Regions from separate parts of the Xanthomonas sp. NCPPB 1638 genome, predicted to be linked through region 3. Evidence: predicted binding sites of a transcription regulator. Region 3 holds the regulator's gene; each other region holds the start of a gene.

Region 1 (6,372 bases), 870 kb from region 3:
GCGCACTGATCGCCTTCCAACGGGCGTTGTCGACCGTGAGCCACAACGTCGCCAACATCAATACCGAAGGCTACAGCCGCCAACGTGTGGAATTTGCAACGCGCACGCCCACCGACATGGGCTACGCGTTCGTGGGCAATGGCGCCAAGATCACCGACGTGGGCCGGGTGGCCGACCAGCTGGCCATTTCGCGCCTGCTCGACAGCGGCGGCGAACTCTCGCGCCTGCAGCAGCTGTCCTCGCTGTCCAACCGCGTGGATGCGCTGTACTCCAACACTGCCACCAACGTGGCCGGGCTGTGGTCGAACTTCTTCGACTCCACCAGCGCACTGTCTTCCAATGCCTCCTCCACTGCCGAACGCCAGAGCATGCTCGACAGCGGCAACTCGCTCGCGACGCGCTTCAAACAGCTCAACGGGCAGATGGACAGCCTGAGCAATGAGGTCAACAGCGGCCTGACCTCATCGGTGGACGAGGTCAACCGTTTGACGCAGCAGATCGCCAAGATCAATGGCGCCATCGGCAACAGTGCCCAGAATGCAGCGCCGGACATGCTCGACCAGCGCGACGCGCTGGTGACCAAGTTGGTGAGCTACACCGGCGGCACTGCGGTGATGCAGGACGGTGGTTTCATGAACGTTTTCACCGCCGGCGGTCAGCCGCTGGTGGTGGGAACCACCTCGGCCAAGCTCACCACCGTCGCCGACCCGTACCAGCCGACCAAGCTGCAGGTGGCGATGCAGACCCAGGGCCAGAACGTCAGCCTCAGCGCCAATTCGCTGGGCGGGCAGATCGGCGGCCTGCTGGAGTTCCGTAGCAGCGTGCTGGAGCCGACCCAGGCCGAACTCGGCCGTCTGGCGGTGGGCATGGCCAGCACATTCAACGCCGGTCACGCGCAAGGCATGGACCTGTACGGCGCGATGGGCGGCAATTTCTTCAACATCGGCTCGCCCACCACTGCCGCCAACCCGAACAACACCGGTAGTGCCTCCCTGAGCGCCACTTTCAGCAACATGAGCGCGGTGGATGGGCAGAACGTCACGCTCAGTTTCGATGGCACCAACTGGAAGGCCACCAACGCCAGCACCGGCTCGGCCGTGCCGATGACCGGCACCGGCACCGCAGCCAACCCACTGGTGCTCAATGGCGTCAGCATGGTGGTCGGCGGCACGCCAGCCAACGGCGACAAGTTCCTGCTGCAACCCACTGCCGGGCTCGCCGGCACCTTGTCGGTGGCCATCACCGACCCGTCGCGCATTGCTGCGGCAACGCCGGTCAAGGCCACCGCCACCGTCGCCAACTTAGGCTCGGGCAAGATCAGCGACGTCAAGGTCACCAATGCGCAGAACCCGGCGCTGCTGACCCCCTCCTCGGTGGAGTTCATCGACGCCAACCAGTACACCATCGATGGCACCGGGCCGTTCGCCTACACCGCCGGCCAGACCATCAGCGCCAATGGCTGGAGTTTTGCGCTGGATGGCGCGCCCAAAGCCGGCGATACCTTCGGCGTCGGCCCGATGGGTGCCGGCTCCAGCGACAACGGCAACGCCAAGTTATTGGCCAAGGTCGAAGACGCCAAGGCGCTCAACGGCGGCACGGTCACGCTCAACGGCGCGCTGTCGGGCCTGACCACGTCGGTGGGGTCGGCGGCGCGTGCAGCCAGTTATTCGGCCGATGCGCAGAAGGTCATCAATGACCAGGCGCAGGCCAGCCGCGACTCGATTTCTGGCGTCAACCTCGATGAGGAAGCCGCCAACATGCTGAAGCTGCAGCAGGCCTACCAGGCCGCTGCACAGATGATTTCCACCGCCGACACCATCTTCCAAGCCATCCTGGGCGCCGTACGCTGATGACTGACCGTATCTCCACCAGCATGATGTACAGCCAGTCGGTCGCCTCGATGGGGGCCAAGCAGGCGCGGCTGAACCAGCTCGAATCGCAGCTGTCCAGCGGCCAGCGCCTGGTCACCGCCAAGGACGACCCGGTCGCTGCCGGTACCGCCGTGGGCCTGGATCGCGCGCTGGCAGCAATCACCCGCTTCGGCGAAAACGCCAACAACGTGCAGAACCGCCTGGGCCTGCAGGAAAACGCCCTGACCCAGGCCGGCGACAAAATGGCGCGCGTCACCGAATTAGCGGTGCAGGCCAACAATTCCTCGCTCAGCCCCGACGATCGCAAGGCGATCGCCTCGGAGCTGACCGCCCTGCGCGACAGCATGGTCAGCCTGGCCAACAGCACCGACGGCACCGGGCGCTACCTGTTCGGCGGCACGGCCGACGGCAGCGCACCGTTCATCAAGAGCAGTGGCAGCGTCACCTACAACGGCGACCAGACCCAGAAACAGGTGGAAGTGGCGCCGGACACCTTTGTCAGCGACACCCTGCCCGGCAGCGAAATCTTCATGCGCATCCGCACCGGCGACGGCACCGTGGACGCGCACGCCAACGCCGCCAATACCGGCACCGGGTTGCTGCTGGATTTCAGCCGCGACGCCAGCACCGGCAGCTGGAATGGCAGCAGCTACAGCGTGCAGTTCACCGCCGCCAACACCTATGAAGTGCGCGACAGCACCAATGCGGTGGTCAGCACCGGCACCTATAAAGATGGCGAAGACATCAACGCGGCCGGCGTGCGCATGCGCATCAGCGGCGCACCGGCGGTGGGGGATAGTTTCCAGATTGGCGCCTCCAGCACCAAGGACGTGTTCTCCACCATCGACGACCTAGTCGGCGCACTCAACTCGGACACCCTGACCCCGCCGCAAAAGGCATCGATGATCAACACCTTGCAGTCGTCGATGCGCGATATCGCGCAGGCGTCCTCCAAGATGATCGATGCGCGCGCCTCCGGTGGCGCGCAGTTGTCAGCAATTGACAACGCCAACTCCTTGCTCGAATCCAATGAAGTCACGCTCAAGACCACCCTGTCGTCGATCCGCGATCTGGACTACGCCTCGGCGATCGGGCAGTACCAACTCGAGAAGGCCTCGTTGCAGGCCGCTCAAACGATTTTTCAGCAGATGCAATCGTCGTCGTTGTTTAATTTGATCCGCTGAATTTGCGCAGGACACCCTGCGTTTTGTTCGCTCCCGCGCGGCCCGGGTCGCGTGGAAGGACGGTATTTATTATTTCAGGGTTATACCAAGTCTAAAGATCGACAGGGTGCCGCCGGATCTATCGCCGCCCTTGCTACACAACGTTCCTGCCTCTTGTCCCGAAGCGGAAAAGCGATAAAAAACGCCGATATCCGCTAAAGGTTCCCGATACAACGCCGTTATCCATCTCAGCAGCGGCAACGGCCAACTTGATGGCCCCCCTGCGGAGAATCCAGGCAAGCCCCCTTGCCGGAAAAATCGCTTAGGAGAAATCAAATGGCACAGGTCATCAACACCAACGTAATGTCGCTGAACGCTCAGCGGAACCTCAACACCAGCAGCGCCAGCATGTCGACGAGTATCCAGCGTCTGTCGTCGGGCCTGCGCATCAACAGCGCCAGGGACGACGCCGCCGGTCTGGCGATTTCCGAACGCTTCACCACGCAGATCCGCGGCCTGGACGTGGCCTCGCGCAACGCCAACGACGGCATCTCGCTGGCCCAGACCGCCGAAGGCGCGATGGTGGAAATCGGCAGCAACCTGCAGCGTATCCGCGAGCTGTCGGTGCAGTCGTCCAACGCCACCAACTCGTCCACCGACCGTGACGCGCTGAACTCCGAAGTCAAGCAGCTCACCGCCGAAATCGACCGCGTTGCCAACCAGACCAACTTCAACGGCACCAAGCTGTTGAACGGCGACTTCTCCGGCGCGCTGTTCCAGGTCGGTGCCGACGCTGGCCAGACCATCGGCATCAACAGCATCGTCGACGCCAACGTCGATTCGCTGGGCAAGGCCCGGTTTGCTGCTGCGGTCTCTGCTGCCGGCGTCACCGGCACCGCCACCGCTTCTGGTTCGGTCACCGGTATCAGCCTGGCGTTCAACGATGCCAGCGGCGCTGCCAAGAGCGTCACCATCGCCGACGTCAAGGTCGCTTCCGGCGACACCGCTGCCGACGTCAACAAGAAGGTTGCTGCGGCGATCAACGACAAGCTGGACCAGACCGGCATGTACGCCTCGATCAAGACCGACGGTACGGTGCAGATCGAATCGCTGAAGGCTGGCCAGGACTTCACCTCGCTGTCGGCTGGCACCTCCAGCGCCACTGGCATCACCGTTGGCGCCGGCATCACCACCGCGTCGGCCGCTTCCGGCTCCGCCGTTTCGACCCTGAGCAGCCTGGACATCTCCACGTTCTCCGGCTCGCAGAAGGCCCTGGAAATCGTCGACAAGGCGCTGACCGCGGTCAACTCCTCGCGCGCCGACATGGGTGCGGTGCAGAACCGCTTCACCTCCACCATCGCCAACCTGAGCGCAACCTCGGAAAACCTGTCGGCCTCGCGTAGCCGTATCCGCGATACCGACTACGCCAAGGAAACCGCCGAACTGACCCGCACGCAGATCCTGCAGCAGGCCGGTACCGCGATGCTGGCCCAGGCCAAGTCGGTTCCGCAGAACGTGCTGAGCCTGCTGCAGTAACTTGCAGCCAGCTGCCGCCGCAATACGGCAGCGTTCCGCAGCCGTCCAAAGCCCCTCTTCGGAGGGGCTTTTTTGTGTCCGCTGCCATGCCACAGTGGCCCGGGCAGGATTTTTGACGCAGGCCCGGCCCTGAGAGGGTGTTTACATAATTAACCAGTCAGCCGCGCCAGCAGCAATCGCGCTTGAGCCAGCCATACCCACGCCTCGGCCACCTTGGGCAGCCGATCGTGGTGCATGACGAGTCGGCGTGCACGGTCGTTCCAGGCATGCGTGCGTTCGACCACCCAACGCTTGGCCAGCACCACAAATCCCTGAGCACTGGCTTTCACAGTGAATAGGTCCGGCTGCTCTGGACCCATCCAACGCCCCACGTTCTTGTTGGCCGGATGCCGCACGACCTGTACCCGGATGTTGTGACACTGCGACAGCAGCTGCGCACACTGCCCTGCGTAACCGCTGTCGGTGTACAGCGTCTGGATGCTCGGATATTTTTCCATCGCCCGTTCCACCACCGGATAAGCGCCATCGCGGTCCTGCATGCTGGCGGCGGTGACGCTCACGGCAAGCAGCAATCCGAGCGTATCCACCACCAGATGCCGTTTGCGCCCTTTGACCTTCTTGCCGGCGTCATAGCCAGTGTCGCCACCTTGCGCAGAACCGCGCGTGGATTGTGCATCGATCACTGCGGCGGTGGGTTCTTCGTTCCTTCCTTCGCGCTCGCGCCATTGCCCGCGCAGGCGGTCGTGCATCTGCTCGAACTTGCCTTGCTCGCTCCAGCGGCGGAAGGTGCGATACACGTTTTGCCAACGTGGAAAATGTACTGGCAGCATCCGCCACGACCCACCGCTGCGCACCACATAACAACACGCATCCACCAGCGTTCTGCGGCTGATGCGCGGCGGCAAACCGCGCCCGCCTTCCTTCTCGAAAATATCCCTGACCAGTGCCCATTCGGCGTTGGTCAGGCAACTCGGGTAGGTCTGTTCCGGCTCCTGGCGAGCGTGCGCATCGGTATAGCCATAACGCGACTTATCGATCTGGACTTTCTCGATCGTTACCACCTCATGGCTAGGGCGGCGCTCGATACCAAGCCTTTTCAACGTCGAGACCACCGTTTGCTCATGAACATGCACGTTGCAGCGGCGGAGAAGCTCAAGCCTGATTTCCTCCAACGTCGCCGTCGGATCCGACGCGACGATGTCCATCAACACAGCTTCATGTTCGACTTGAATCTTCAGTGGGCGGCCCATTTCGATGACTGTCTGTGATGAGATGGCACTATTATATCATTATGTAAACACCCTCTGAGCAGGTATGGAACTTGCATCATCACTTCCCGCGAGCGTGACCTGTCGCTGCCGCTAAAGTCCTCGCGGATGCGGCCGATACCCGTCACGTAATCCCATGCGTCCGTCTGTTTCGGACGCCCACACGAGGAATGCAACATGGCATCGGTGATCAGCACTTCCGGCTCCGGTCTGGACATCCCAACGGTGGTGTCCACTCTGGTATCCCGGCAGAAAGACCCGGAGCAGGCGCGCATCAACAAGGCCGGCACCGCCGCGACCACGCAGCTGTCGGCGATCAGCCAGATCAAGAGCAGCATGACCACGCTCAAGTCTGCGCTGGACAAGGTCATCAGCAGCGCCGACACCAATGCCTACAAGGCCACGGTGCCGACCGATGCCGGCTTCACCGCCACCACCACCAGTTCGGCGGCGCCGGGCAACTATTCGGTGGAAGTGGTGTCGCTGGCGACCGCGCAAAAGCTGGCCTCCGGCGCGTTCACTGCCGATGCCACG
Region 2 (6,372 bases), 470 kb from region 3:
ACCGAGAAGACAGAGCTGAAAGGTAGCCAACGCATTGAGCATCTGACTCAAACCGTTGGTAATCCCCTATTTTTTCATAGGTTCGAAGTGGTGGATCCAACAACGCTGGCGTATAGACCGAAAACGATGCATCGAGCCAAACCGAAGCATCAGGCGCATCGCGTCGTCCTGGAAGTGGCGCAAAGGCCAAATCAAGCGGCGCTAACTCAAAATTTCCATCCATAAAATTTCGACGCACTGACCAAGCCCGGGCAACATGCCCTGACAACTATGTCAAAGCAAGGTAAAAATAATGAATGAATGAATGCGCGTCACAAAAATGGTTAAAATTCGATGATTATCAGAAAACCCTTACAGCTAGGTAAGCGTCCGCCAACCTCACCTATACAAGCAGCCAGCAGCCCGTTGGGATATCGCGTTCTTCCCAACGGATCTCCCCGATGTCTTCAAAGCACGATGATTGGTCCCACCGCATTGCTGCCTGGTCCGCCAGCGGCGCCACGCCATCGGCGTGGTGCAGCGAGCACAGTGTCTCGTTGAGCAGCTTCACCTACTGGCGCGGCAAACTTGCAGCGTCCGCAGCGCCTGCAGCACTTCCAGCCACACTACCGCTGCACATCACCCCCGCCGTTCCCACGACCAGCGTGGAGATCCGTCTCGCCGGTGGCATCAGCCTCAGCGTGGCGGCCGGTGATCCGGGCTGGCTTGCGCGTCTGCTGCGCGAGCTTGGTGCATGCTGAGCGTGTCGGCGTGGCATCTTGTCACCGCCCCGGTGGATCTGCGCTGTGGCATGGACCGGCTCTTGCTGCAGATGCAGTCACTGCTGGATCGCCCCGTGGCCGAGGGCGAGGCCTACGTCGTCGTCAATCGCGCGCGTAGCCGCCTCAAGGTGCTGTGCGTTGATCGTCATGGTGTCTGGCTGTGCGCGCGCCGGCTGCATCAGGGACACTTCATCTGGCCGCGTGTGGGCGATACCGCGTGGACCTTGAGCGCTGAGCAATGGGCCTGGTTGTGCGTGGGCGTGGACTGGCAGCGGTTGTCCATTGCACCAATGGCAGGTGTGCGTCAGCTGTAACCCGTGGCATCGTGGCGGACATGGACCTGTCCGCCCTCGATACGATTGATGATCCGCATGCGCTGCGCCAGGCTGCACGCGCCTTGCTGGCGACCGCGCAGACCACCATTGAACGCCAGCAGGCGTTGATCGATACGCGCGAACGCACCATCACCCTGCGCGATGCGCAGATCGCCGCGCTCACCGCCGAGATCGCCCGCCTGCGCCGGCTGCAATTCTCGGCCAAGACCGAGCGCATGGACCCGGACCAGCGCCAGCTGTTCGAAGACACCATGGCCGCCGATATCGCCGCAGTGGAAGCGCAGTTGGCCGCGCTCCAGGCCGAGGGCGAGACCGCAGCGGTGACCCAGAAGCGTCGGCGTGCAGCAAACGCCGGGCGCAAGCCGTTACCCGAGCATCTTGAGCGTGTAGAAACTCGGCACGAGCCGGCCAACTGCAACTGCCCGCAGTGCAACAGCGCGCTGGTGGCCATCGGCGAGCATGTCAGCGAGCGTCTGGCCTGCAAGCCGCTGGAGTTCTACGTCAAGCGCGATGTGTACCCGCAGTATTGCTGCCGTCGCTGTGAGCTGATCGTCGCCGAGCCGGTGGCGGCGGCGATCATCGAGCGCGGCCAGGCCGATGCCAGCCTGCTGGCCCAGGTCGCTGTCGCAAAGTATGTCGATCACTTGCCGCTGTATCGGCAGGAAGCCATTTATGCACGCAGCGGCGTTGCCTTGTCGCGTAGCACGATGGCCGAGTGGATCGGCGCCATCGGCGTGGCGCTGCAACCGTTGGCCGACCGCCTGGCGGTGCGGATGCAGCAGCAATCGGTGCTGCATGCCGATGAAACCCCGGTGCAGCTGCTGGATCCAACAGCAGGCTCCTCCAAGCGTGCGTATCTGTTTGCGTATGCCACCGCCCACCACCCGGGCGCCGATCCACCGATGGTGGTATTCCAGTTCCAGACCAGCCGCAGCGGCCAGCACGCACGCGATTTCCTTGGGAAGTGGCGCGGCGCACTGATGGTGGACGACTACAGCGGCTATAAAGCCAGCTTTGCGCAGGGTGTCACGGAGCTGGGGTGTTGGGCCCACGCCCGGCGCAAGTGGCATGAGCAGCATGCGGCCAGCGGCAGCGCGATTGCGGCTGAAGCGATCGCGCGCATCGGCGTGCTTTACACCATCGAAGCGGCAGCCAGCGCGCTGAAGCCCGATGAGCGTCTGGCTTACCGACAAGAACACGCCGTGCCGGTGCTATCGCGGCTGAACTGCTGGTTGTTGGAGTTGCAGCAGACGGTGATGGGCAACAGCGGCACCGCGCGTGCACTGGCCTATACGCTCAAGCGATGGGACGCGCTGACGCGTTATGTCCAGGACGGACGTTACCCGATCGACAACAACCTGATCGAAAACGCGATTCGTCCGGTGGCGCTGGGACGCAAGAATTGGCTGTTTGCCGGCTCAGCGCAGGCGGGCAGGCGCGCGGCGGCGATCATGAGCCTACTGGCCACCGCCAAGGCCAACGGTATCGAACCGCATGCCTGGCTGCATGACACCCTGGCGCGGCTGCCGACGACCTTGGATCGGGACATCGATCAATTGCTGCCGTTGCGCACGGAGTGAGGTTTCGGGGTAGGTGAGGTTGGCGGACGCTTACACAGCTAGCTCGAACTTCACCGACACATGTGATGCCAGTTAACGCACACGATTGGTCTTGGAACGAGACTTGATGTCAGCCAAAAGCGCGTGCTGATCTTTGGTGGGAAGCTGCATGAACTCCTGGATGAGTTCTGCTAGTTCCTCTGTCTCTGCATAGAGGTAGGCGAGAGAGACGCCTAGGGCATCAGCCATCTTCTGGGCGGTCTCACTGTCGCACTCGTGCACTGCCCGCTCGTATCGATTGATTCGAACGGCTGCGACATCTTCTGGTAGTCCCATGAGCACTCCTAATGCCTTCTGGCTGAGCCGAAGTGTCTTCCTCCGCTTCTTCATGCGGGCGGCGAAGACGACACGAACACTGCGGGCGTTGGGAGAAGTCATGCCCCAAGGATGAACGTAAGCTACGTTTCTCGTAAATTACGTTTCCCGTATCTTACGTTTAGCGTATCTTTTGCTTCGTTGCAACCCCGGTGGTCGGTAATTGTCGACTTCGACAAGTCCTTGTAGTCGGAATTCTCTGACGGGTCTTGGGACGGAGGAAGTGCAATGGCTGTCTACGTCGTGACTTGGAACCTCAACAAAGAACGCAGCAACTATGACGCTGCGCGCCGCCAGTTCATCCAGCATTTGGAGCGCTACGCCAACACGCAGGACAGCGGATTGGAAAGCGTGCGATGGATGCAGAGCACCGGAACTGCTCAGCAGTTGAGTGATGACCTCCGTCAGAAGCTTGACAACAATGATCGCCTCTTTGTGAGCAAACTCAGTGTCGATCAATACGCTGGATGGCTCGCCAAAGATGTCTGGGATTGGATCCGTCCACGGTTGTGACGGTGGTCGGGTATCATCTGAGGTATCAAAGCAAACCCATCCATTGAGTTCTAATTTGTTTAGGATCAGTGGATTGTCTGAGGGCGTTTACAGGCTCCGCCCACCTCCACCAATGAGCGGACCGATGAGGTCCTGGAGAGGCCGGGAACCCCTGTAAAACAAGGGTTCTCGGCCTTTTTCATGCATGAAGCAGCGGGTACGTGAACGTCTCGATCCATGCGGAAAGGCCCACGGTTCCGTCTGCTAGCTGACTGACGCCGCGCACCTGCTTGCCAGGGGCCAACCGGCCCGCATTTGCTGTCATGCGAGCGATACGGCCGCCCGTCTCAGCAACTTCCTGCGGTCCGGCCAGGTCCTGTGCTGCTTAGCAGCAACCTGGCACAGTGCAAAAAAAATCCAGATAATCGGAACCTGCATCCCGACTGGTAGCCAACTGCGGCAATGCATCCAGAGATCTGTCAAGTTGTGCGCAGCAGGGCACGCCCGGCTGCCTCGGCGGCATCAAGGCCGCGACGACGAAGCCGTCAAGCAGGCGAAAATCCGGCCAGACAACGCTTCATTTTCCGACCCGTGGTCGCGGCACCCGCTGGCTCAATTTCTGCCGAGCCCGGTCGATAATGTTGCAGATTCCTAAAGAACCTTCAATGTGATCCTCCACCTGCGGCGGGATTTTCGTCTGGGCATCGTCAAGCTGCTTGGGCCAATCACTGCGCTACTGCTCTGCCTTTACGCGGTCTATCTGGCTGTGTCCGGCCAAGTGGTGGCGTGCCTGGTCACCACTACGTTGGGCATGTTGGCGATCTGGCGCGGCTGGCGGATGCGTATCGCCGAACGTACGGGCGCCGGTGGCGTCTGGTTGGCGTCGATCAATGTCGGAGGTTGCCTGGTGGCCTGCTGGACCGGCGGCGACGGCGCGCTGCCTTGGCTGTTTCCGGTGTTGGCGACCAACTATTTCCTGTGTGGGCCGCAGCGTGCGGTATTGCTGAGCCTGCCGCTGCTGGCCGCCTTGCTGTTCCTGCCCGGCCTGATCGTGAGTGCCGGCCAGGGCGTGTCGACCGTGGCGGTGACCCTGGTCACGTTGGCGGTGGGCTACGTGTTTTCGCTGCGGATGCAGGACGACCGCGTACATCTGGAAGAGCTGGCGTCGCTTGACGCGCTGACCGGCCTGCCGAACCGACGCATGCTCGAACGCGCGCTGACCCACCAGATCCAGCAACGTCAACCGCAGGACCGGCTCAACAGCCTGATCATCCTGGATCTGGACCATTTCAAGGAGGTCAATGATCTGTACGGCCATGCCGCAGGCGATGCGGCGCTGTCGGACCTGGCCACCATCCTGCGCTTCGAAGTACGCGCGCCGCATCAGGTCTTCCGCTTTGGCGGCGAGGAGTTCGTGGTGCTGCTGCGCGCCGCTTCGCTGGCCGAACTGGAGGCGACCACCGAGCGGTTGCGCAAGGTGATCCGCAACGGGTTACGCGGGCCGGGCGGGCGCATCACCGTCTCGCTGGGCGCGGCACGGCACGATGGCGAAACCCATTGGCAGGACTGGTTTTCGCGCGCAGATGCGGCGCTGTACCTGGCCAAGAACAGCGGCCGCGACAGCGTGCGGCTTGCCGACTAAGGGACAGCAGGACATGCGCGCGGCGACCATCGCCACAACGCGCATGCGTCCTCGCCCGCCGGGCGACGCGGCGTCACCGGTCAGATGCGGGACCTCCCGCGCCGCGTGACGATGTCGACCAGCAGCACTGGCAGACCGCGATGCCGGATCGTCAGCGCGCGGTCTGCCCGCGCTCGAACGAGGTGCCGCTTGCCATCTGCCCGGATGCCTCGACGGCACCCATTGCCAGAGGAACGGCCGTCGGCGCCTGGCCCTGCTTCCACCCGCCCAAGGCCTTGTATACACCGACCACGCCGACATTGACTGCCGCCTCGGCCTGCGCCAGGGCATCGTCGGCCGCCAGCTGGGTGCGCTGTGCATCCAGCAAGGTGAGGAAGTCTTGCGAACCTTCGCGGTAGCGGATCTGCGCCAACTGTTCGGCACGCCGTGCGGCATTGGCCTGCTCGACCACGATGGCCAGGCGCGCCTGCTGGCGGCCGTAGCCGATCAAGGCGTTTTCGGTGTCTTCCAGCGCCAGTAGCACGGCCTGCTGATACTGTGCCAGCGCACCTTCGGCCTGCGCCTTGCTGGCACGCAAGCGCGCCCGCACGGTGCCGAAATCGAACGCCGCCCAGCTGATCGACGGGGTGATCGACCAGGCCTTGGCATTGCCGTCGGTCAGCCGCGCTGCATCGCCGGACAGGAAGCCGACAAAGCCGCTGACGCTGATACGCGGGAACAGATCGGCCGTGGCAACGCCCACCTGCGCGGTGGCTGCCGCCAGCTGGCGTTCGGCGCGACGCACGTCCGGGCGCTGACGCAGCAATCCGGCCGTATCGCCCAGCGGCAACGGCCGCACGAATGCCGGCATGCTGCGCGCGACCAGGGTGGCGTCCAGCGCATTGGGCTGTTGGCCAAGCAACACGGCCAGCCGGTGGCGGTACTGTGCCTCGGCGGTTTCCAGCAACGGAATATCCGCTTCGATGGCTTTCAGGCGGGCCAGGCTGCTCTGCACATCCAGCTCGCTGCCGGCACCCAGGTCCCAACGCGTCTGCGTCAGCTTCTGGGTGTCGTGCAGATTGCTCAGGGTGCGCCTGGAGACAGCGAGCTGTTTCTGGGTGCCGCGCAATTGGAAGTAATTGCGCGCTACTTCGGCCGCCACGGTGACCTGCACGTCCTGCAGGTTGGCCTGCTCGGCATCCAGGTCGGCACGCGCCGCTTCCGATGCG
Region 3 (6,372 bases):
GCATGGCGGCAAGTTGCTTGATTCCGGTGACATGACGTTTGTGCTGGGGCATGAACTGCAACACGCCATGTACAGCCCAACCGCTGCTGCTTCCCGTGCGACGTTCGAAGCCGCTGCGGTGCAGATAGCCAAGACCACGCACGATTATTCGGACGCGGCGGAGAAGGTTTTATCAAGCAACCGTGTAGATGAAGCAAGTGCAGAAATTGCAGGCTGGAATGCAACCGTCAGCAGGGTAAAGCAAGCAAAGCCGGATGCATCCCTGGAAGATATTTTTCGGGAAGCACCCGGCCGTATGCGCGACTTCATTGATCAAACCGGCGGAATGCCGCAATTCAATTACGCGCTCAAGTCCAACCTTACCTTGAACGCAGATATGACGATGCCCGTCACTCCTGCCAACGTCGAGGCAATGGGTGCAAACTTCTTCGACAAGGACGCCAAGAGCGCTCGCATCGGCTATACGGGTCAGTCCGACTACGCCAATCACTACGGCCCGTGGGTAGTTGGAACAGCTGCCATCTACGAGCGCCACTACAACAAGTCAAAGCCCGGCGAGCCGGAACAGCCGATGATCCTGGACATGCAGCGCTTGGGATTGAAGGAAGAAATACTTGAGCGCAACGGTATCGACCTGGGCAGCGATACGCGCCCCATGCCTTATCTCGACAGCAGCACGCAGCCACCGACGCCCGGCCTGTTCCAGCACAGCAAGACGACGCACCTGCACGTCTTGCCTATCACCGCGCGCGAACTGGAACATGAGCTGCGAGAACGCGATCCACAATTGTCGAGGCCGTCGGCACACCTTTTTCCGTCAGACCCCGGCCACGCGGATCATTCGCTCTACCAACAGATCAGGGATGGGGTGCAAAAGCTCGATGCCCAGCATGGCCGCGAGTGGGATGCATCAAGCCAGCGCATCACGGCTAGCTTGCTCGTACTCGCAAAGGAAGAAGGCTTGTCACGTGTAGACCATGTGCTACTCAACAACGCGACAGACAAGCTTGCGGCCGGAGAGAAAGTATTCCTGGTCCAGGGTACCCCGAGCGACCCAGGGCACCGCCGTGCCGACATGGCCACTGTACAGGCGGTGCAAACACCTGAAGACCACTCGTTCGAGCGCGTGCAATCGATTAATCAATCCCAATCGCAGGCGCGAGAGCAGCAGCAATCGCTTGAGCAATCGCAGCAAACAGTCGCTCCGCCTGGGCCAACGATGACGCGTTGAGGAAATAACGGTTCCTGGATCACTTCCACGGCGCCCTGACCGTTGCCAAACCGCCTGCGCGCGTAGCGGGGTAGATCGGCAGCGATGCTGGTAGTGAAACGACAACGGCCGCAGTACGCGGCCGTTGTCGTTAGATCAGGTAACCAGGATCGTCTTGACGATTCCCGATTCCCGATTCCCGATTCCCGATTCCCGATTCTCCCAATCCCGAATCCCGAATCCCGAATCCCGAATATCAATGATCGCTGGAGCGCAATCCATCCACATCCAGGATCAAGGCCATGCGGCCGTCGCCGATCAGCGTGGCGCCGGCGTAGCCGGGCAGGCCGCGCAGGGCGCGTGGTAGCGGTTTAATGACCACCTCCTCGCGGCCGCGCACCTGGTCCACCACCAGGCCGAAGCGGGTTTCGCCGGCCTGCAGCAGCACCACGGTCAGCAGCGGCGGCTGTTCGGCGGGCACGCCCAGCCAGCGGCGCAGGTCGATCAGGGGCAGGGTATGCGAGCGGCGGTCGAGCACGGCGCGGCCGTCGAACCAGCCCAGCGAGGTCTGCGGGGCGTGCAGCACTTCGACCACGCGTGCCAACGGCAAGGCGTAGACGGCTTCGCCGGCCTGCACCAGCAGCGTGGGCAGGATCGCCAGGGTCAGCGGGACGCGGATCATGAAGCGGCTGCCGCGGCCCAGTTCGGACTGGATCTGGATCTGACCACTCAATTCGCGGATGCGCGACTGCACCACGTCCATGCCCACGCCACGGCCGGAGATGTCGGTGACCTCGACCTTGGTGGAAAAGCCCGGCATGAAGATCAGATGCAGGCATTCGTCGGTGCTCAGGCGGGCGGCGGCCTCGGCGTCGATCAGGCCCTTGTTGCGGGCGATCTCGCGCAGCCGCTCGGGGTCGATGCCGGCGCCGTCGTCCTGGATTTCGATACTGACGTAATCGCCTTCCTGCTGCGCGGACAGGCGCACATGGCCGCTACGCGGTTTGCCGGTGGCTTCGCGCAGGGCCGGCGATTCGATGCCGTGGTCGATGGCGTTGCGCACCAGGTGCACCAAGGGGTCGGCCAGGGCTTCGACCAGGTTGCGGTCCAGTTCCGTCTCGGCGCCGATCAGTTCCAGTTCCACTTCCTTGGACAGGGTGCGCGCGACATCGCGCGCCACCTTCGGAAAGCGCGCGAAGACCTTGCTCACCGGCTGCATGCGGGTACGCATGACCGCGGTCTGCAGGCGCGCAGTGGCGATGTCCAGCGTGCTCACCGCGCGGTCGAGTTCTTCATCGCGCAGGCGGGTGCGCAAGGTCTTCAGGCGGTTGCGCGAGAGCACCAGTTCGCCGATGAGGTTGACGATGGCGTCCAGCCGCTTGGTGTCCACGCGCACGGTCTGCTCGGCCTCGGCACCGGCCTTGGCTGCGGCCTTGGGGCCGGCCTTGGCACCGGGCGCAGCGGGTGCGTGGGCGTCGTGCGCCGGTGCGGTGGCGCCTTTGGGCACGGACTTGACCGCCGGCGGGCCGCTCTTGGCATCGAATTGCGCAATCAGCGTGGCCGGTGCGTGCGGCACGGGTTCACCCGAGCCCATCGCATCCAACATGGCCTGCAGATAATCCAGCGACTGCTGCGCGGCATCGAAGTGATGCGCCTGCAACACCGCCTGGCCAGAGCGCGCCATGCCGAGAGTTTCCTCGGCGGCGTGGCACAGCTCCACCATGGGTTTGATCGCCAGGAAGCCGGCGCCGCCCTTGAGGGTGTGGAAACCGCGGAACACCGCGTTGAGCTGGTCGGCTTCGTCTGGTGCCTGTTCCAGCGACACCAGCTGTTCGCCGAGGCGGTCCAGGATTTCCTGGGCCTCGACGATGAAATCGGCAGCAATATCGTCTGGAACAGCACTCATGGTTACAACCCCAATCCGGACAGCAAATCGTCGGCGTCGTCCTGCGACACCGCATGACGGTCCAGGCCCTTGATGGCGGGGCCGGCAAGACCGCCGTCGTCGTTCTTCGGTTCGGTACTCTTCGGCGGCAGGCCGAGCGCACCGAAGCCCTCATGCACGCGGCGCACGATCCCGGCCACGCGGCGGATGATCTGCCCGCTGAGGTCCTGGTAGCTCTGCGCCAGCGACAGTTCGGTCAGGTTGTGGCGCATCTTGTCCAATAGCGCGGCCTGGTCCTGATTGAGGCCGCCGTCGCGCAGCTGGTTGGCCAGCACGCGGCATTCCTCGACCAGGTCCAGGGTGCGGTGGCTGGCCTTCTCGGTCATCTCCACCACATGGTCCAGGCGCGAGCAGGCATCGTCCAGTTCGCCGGCCTCGTCGGGCACGGTGGGCAGTTCGCCCAGGGCCTGTCCCAGTTCGCGGGCGAGCCGGCTCAGGCTCTGCATCATCGGGCGCGTGCGCAGGGCGGCGAGGTGATCGACCTCGCGCCGCCAGGCAACCTGGTCACCGCTTTCCAGTGCATCGAGCGCGTGTTGCAGGCGTTCGATCAGCGCGGCACGTTCGGCATCGGCTTCGACGGTGGCGTTCATCAGGCGGTCGCCGTCAGACGTTCGAACACCTTGCCCAGCTTCTCTTCCAGCGTTTGCGCGGTGAACGGTTTGATGATGTAGCCGTTCACGCCGCACTGGGCGGCTTCGATGATCTGCTCGCGCTTGGCTTCGGCGGTCACCATCATCACCGGCAGGTGCTTGAGCTTGGCGTCGGCGCGGATGTTGCGCAGCAGGTCGATGCCGGTCATGCCGGGCATGTTCCAGTCCGTCACCACGAAATCGAACGGACCTGCGCGCAGCGCAGCCAGCGCGCTGTTGCCATCCTCGGCCTCTGCGGTGTTGGTGAAGCCAAGATCTGCCAACAGATTCTTGACGATGCGTCGCATTGTCGAGAAGTCGTCCACGATCAGGATCCGCATGTTCTTGTTCACATCAAGCTCCTAACACGAAAAATACGCGAAAAAATCAATCGTCATTTTCGACACCGGCATCGGCCAGTTCGAATACCTTGAGGCGGCCGCGCAAGCGCACCACGGCCTGGCCGTGGATCTGGCAGACGCGCGATTCGCTGACACCGAGTACGGCGCCGATTTCCTTCAGGTTCAATTCCTGTTCGTAGTACAGCGACAGCACCAGTTGCTCGCGCTCGGGCAATTGGCCGATGGCCTTGCCCAGCTCGCGGCCGAATTCGCCCCGTTCCATCATCTGCTGCGGATTGGGCCCGCCTTTGGCGGTGGTGTCCAGCTCGCCGTGATCTTCGATGCGCGATTCCAGGCTCAGCACCTGGCCGCGTGCGGCGTCTTCCATCAGGCGCAGGTAGTCGGGCAGCGGCATCTCCATCGCGGCGGCCACTTCGGTGGCGGCGGCGGCACGGCCGGTGTTCTGTTCGATCTTGCGCACGGCGGCGGCGGCATCGCGGGCACGGCGGTGCACCGAACGCGGCACCCAGTCGCCACGGCGGATCTCGTCGATCATCGAGCCGCGGATCCGGATCGAGGCATAGGTCTCGAACGAGGCACCCTGCTCGGAGTCGTAGCTGCGCGAGGCTTCGATCAGGCCGATCATGCCGGACTGGATCAGGTCGTCCACTTCCACGCTCGCCGGCAGGCGGGCAGCCAGGTGGTGGGCGATGCGGCGCACCAGGTCGGCGTGCAGGGTCACCACGTCGTTGGCGTTGTTGCGTTGGACGGCACGGTATTGCGCGGTGGCGGTCGTTGCGGTGGCGGTACTCATGCGGCCACTCCCCGTTGGATGATGCGTTCGACAAAGAACTCGACGTTGCCGCGCGGCACGGTGGGGGCCTGCCAGCGCGAGGTACGGCGAGCGATTTCTGCAATGGCCTGCGCCGACGGACTGGCAGGGTAGGCCTTGATGACGGGTTGCTGGCGCTGCACCGACAGGCGCAACCAGTCGTCCTGCGGCACATGGCCGAGGTAGTTCAGCGAGACATCGCCGAGGAATTTCTCGCAGACGCGGGAGAGCTTGTCGTACAGCAGGCGGCCCTCGTTGGGGTCGCGCACCATGTTGGCGATGATCTGCAGGCGGTCCACGCCGCGTTCGCGCGAGAGCACCTTGATGAGTGCGTAGGCATCGGTGATCGAGGCCGGTTCATCGCAGACCACCACCACGGTGTCCTGGGCGGCCTGGCAGAAGGTCAGCACGCTGTCGGTGATGCCGGCGGCGGTGTCGATGACCATCACGTCCAGATCGCGCTCCAGCTCGGAGAACACATTGACCAGGCCGATGTGCTGGGCGGGGGCCAGTTCGGCCATGTGGCGGCGGCCGGAGGCGGCCGGCACCACCAGCACGCCGCCGGGGCCTTCGATGATGACTTCATCCAGCGTGCAACGGCCGGCGATCAGGTCGGCCAGGGTGTACTTGGGTGAAAGCCCCAGCACCACGTCCAGGTTGGCCAGGCCAAGATCGGCGTCCAGCAGCAGCGTGCGCTTGCCCATGTCGGCAAGTGCCACGGCCAGGTTGGCGGAGATGTTGGTCTTGCCCACGCCACCCTTGCCACCGGTCACGGCAATGGTGCGCACCGGGCCCAGGGGCTCGGGACGGGTTGCCGACAGGGGGAAGGCGTTGGTCAGCTTTGCGTATTCACGCGACTGCATGGTTGTGCTCCGGAGTACAGGGCTTATCGGCAGCGCGCCGTAAATCTTCAAGGCGAAGAACGAGACTGGCGGCATTGGCGCGGTGCAGGTCGTCGGGGACCCGCTGTCCGTCAGTCACCCAGGTGATGGGTAGTTGGTGATCGACCACCACCGACAGGGCACTGCCGAAGCGGCCGGTCTCGTCGAGTTTGGTCAGCACCACGCCCTGGGGCTTGGCGTGGGCAAAGCGGCGCACGACCTCGTCGAGGTCGGCGAAATGGGAGTTGGCGGGCAGCACCAGCAGCGAGGTGACTTGCTGGGCGGCGCGTAGCCAGTTCAGCTGGGCGGCCAGGGCGCGATCGCGCTGGCCCATGCCGGCGGTGTCGATCAGCACCAGCTTGTAGTCGCGCAGGCGCTCCAGCAGGGCGAGCAGGCTTTCGGCGCTGTCGGCCTCGTGCACCGCGATGCCGAGCTGGCGGCCGTAGCTGTGCAGCTGCTCGCGGCCGCCGACGCGCAGGGTGTCGGTGGTGACCAGGGCCACGTCGCGGGGGGCGTGCTGGGCGGCGAAGCGCT

Evidence for each region. Region 3 encodes FliA, which starts transcription of late flagellar genes. Its sites were predicted from a motif close to TAAAGTTTNNCNNNCNNNGGCCGATAA; they were not measured.
Region 1: the regulator FliA is predicted to act here: its motif matches at 3,251-3,277, upstream of ACCQ13_RS12000 (flagellin).
Region 2: the regulator FliA is predicted to act here: its motif matches at 4,135-4,161, upstream of ACCQ13_RS06300 (GGDEF domain-containing protein).

The regions. Positions count from the first base shown of each region.
Region 1 covers NZ_CM192984.1:2,802,007-2,808,378, forward strand. Annotated here, with positions in the region: gene flgK (flagellar hook-associated protein FlgK) at 1-1,850, shown strand, start outside; gene flgL (flagellar hook-associated protein FlgL) at 1,850-3,055, shown strand; gene ACCQ13_RS12000 (flagellin) at 3,371-4,570, shown strand; gene ACCQ13_RS12005 (IS5 family transposase) at 4,720-5,820, opposite strand; gene fliD (flagellar filament capping protein FliD) at 6,016-6,372, shown strand, end outside.
Region 2 covers NZ_CM192984.1:1,454,567-1,460,938, reverse strand. Annotated here, with positions in the region: gene ACCQ13_RS06330 (Fic family protein) at 1-238, opposite strand, end outside; gene tnpA (IS66 family insertion sequence element accessory protein TnpA) at 441-740, shown strand; gene tnpB (IS66 family insertion sequence element accessory protein TnpB) at 734-1,075, shown strand; gene tnpC (IS66 family transposase) at 1,096-2,676, shown strand; gene ACCQ13_RS06310 (helix-turn-helix domain-containing protein) at 2,749-3,045, opposite strand; gene ACCQ13_RS06305 (hypothetical protein) at 3,259-3,543, shown strand; gene ACCQ13_RS06300 (GGDEF domain-containing protein) at 4,190-5,164, shown strand; partial or broken gene ACCQ13_RS06295 (efflux transporter outer membrane subunit) at 5,385-6,372, opposite strand, start outside.
Region 3 covers NZ_CM192984.1:1,927,246-1,933,617, forward strand. Annotated here, with positions in the region: gene ACCQ13_RS08315 (XVIPCD domain-containing protein) at 1-1,231, shown strand, start outside; gene ACCQ13_RS08320 (chemotaxis protein CheA) at 1,467-3,116, opposite strand; gene ACCQ13_RS08325 (protein phosphatase CheZ) at 3,119-3,745, opposite strand; gene cheY (chemotaxis response regulator CheY) at 3,745-4,137, opposite strand; gene ACCQ13_RS08335 (RNA polymerase sigma factor FliA) at 4,172-4,939, opposite strand; gene ACCQ13_RS08340 (MinD/ParA family protein) at 4,936-5,820, opposite strand; gene flhF (flagellar biosynthesis GTPase FlhF) at 5,807-6,372, opposite strand, start outside.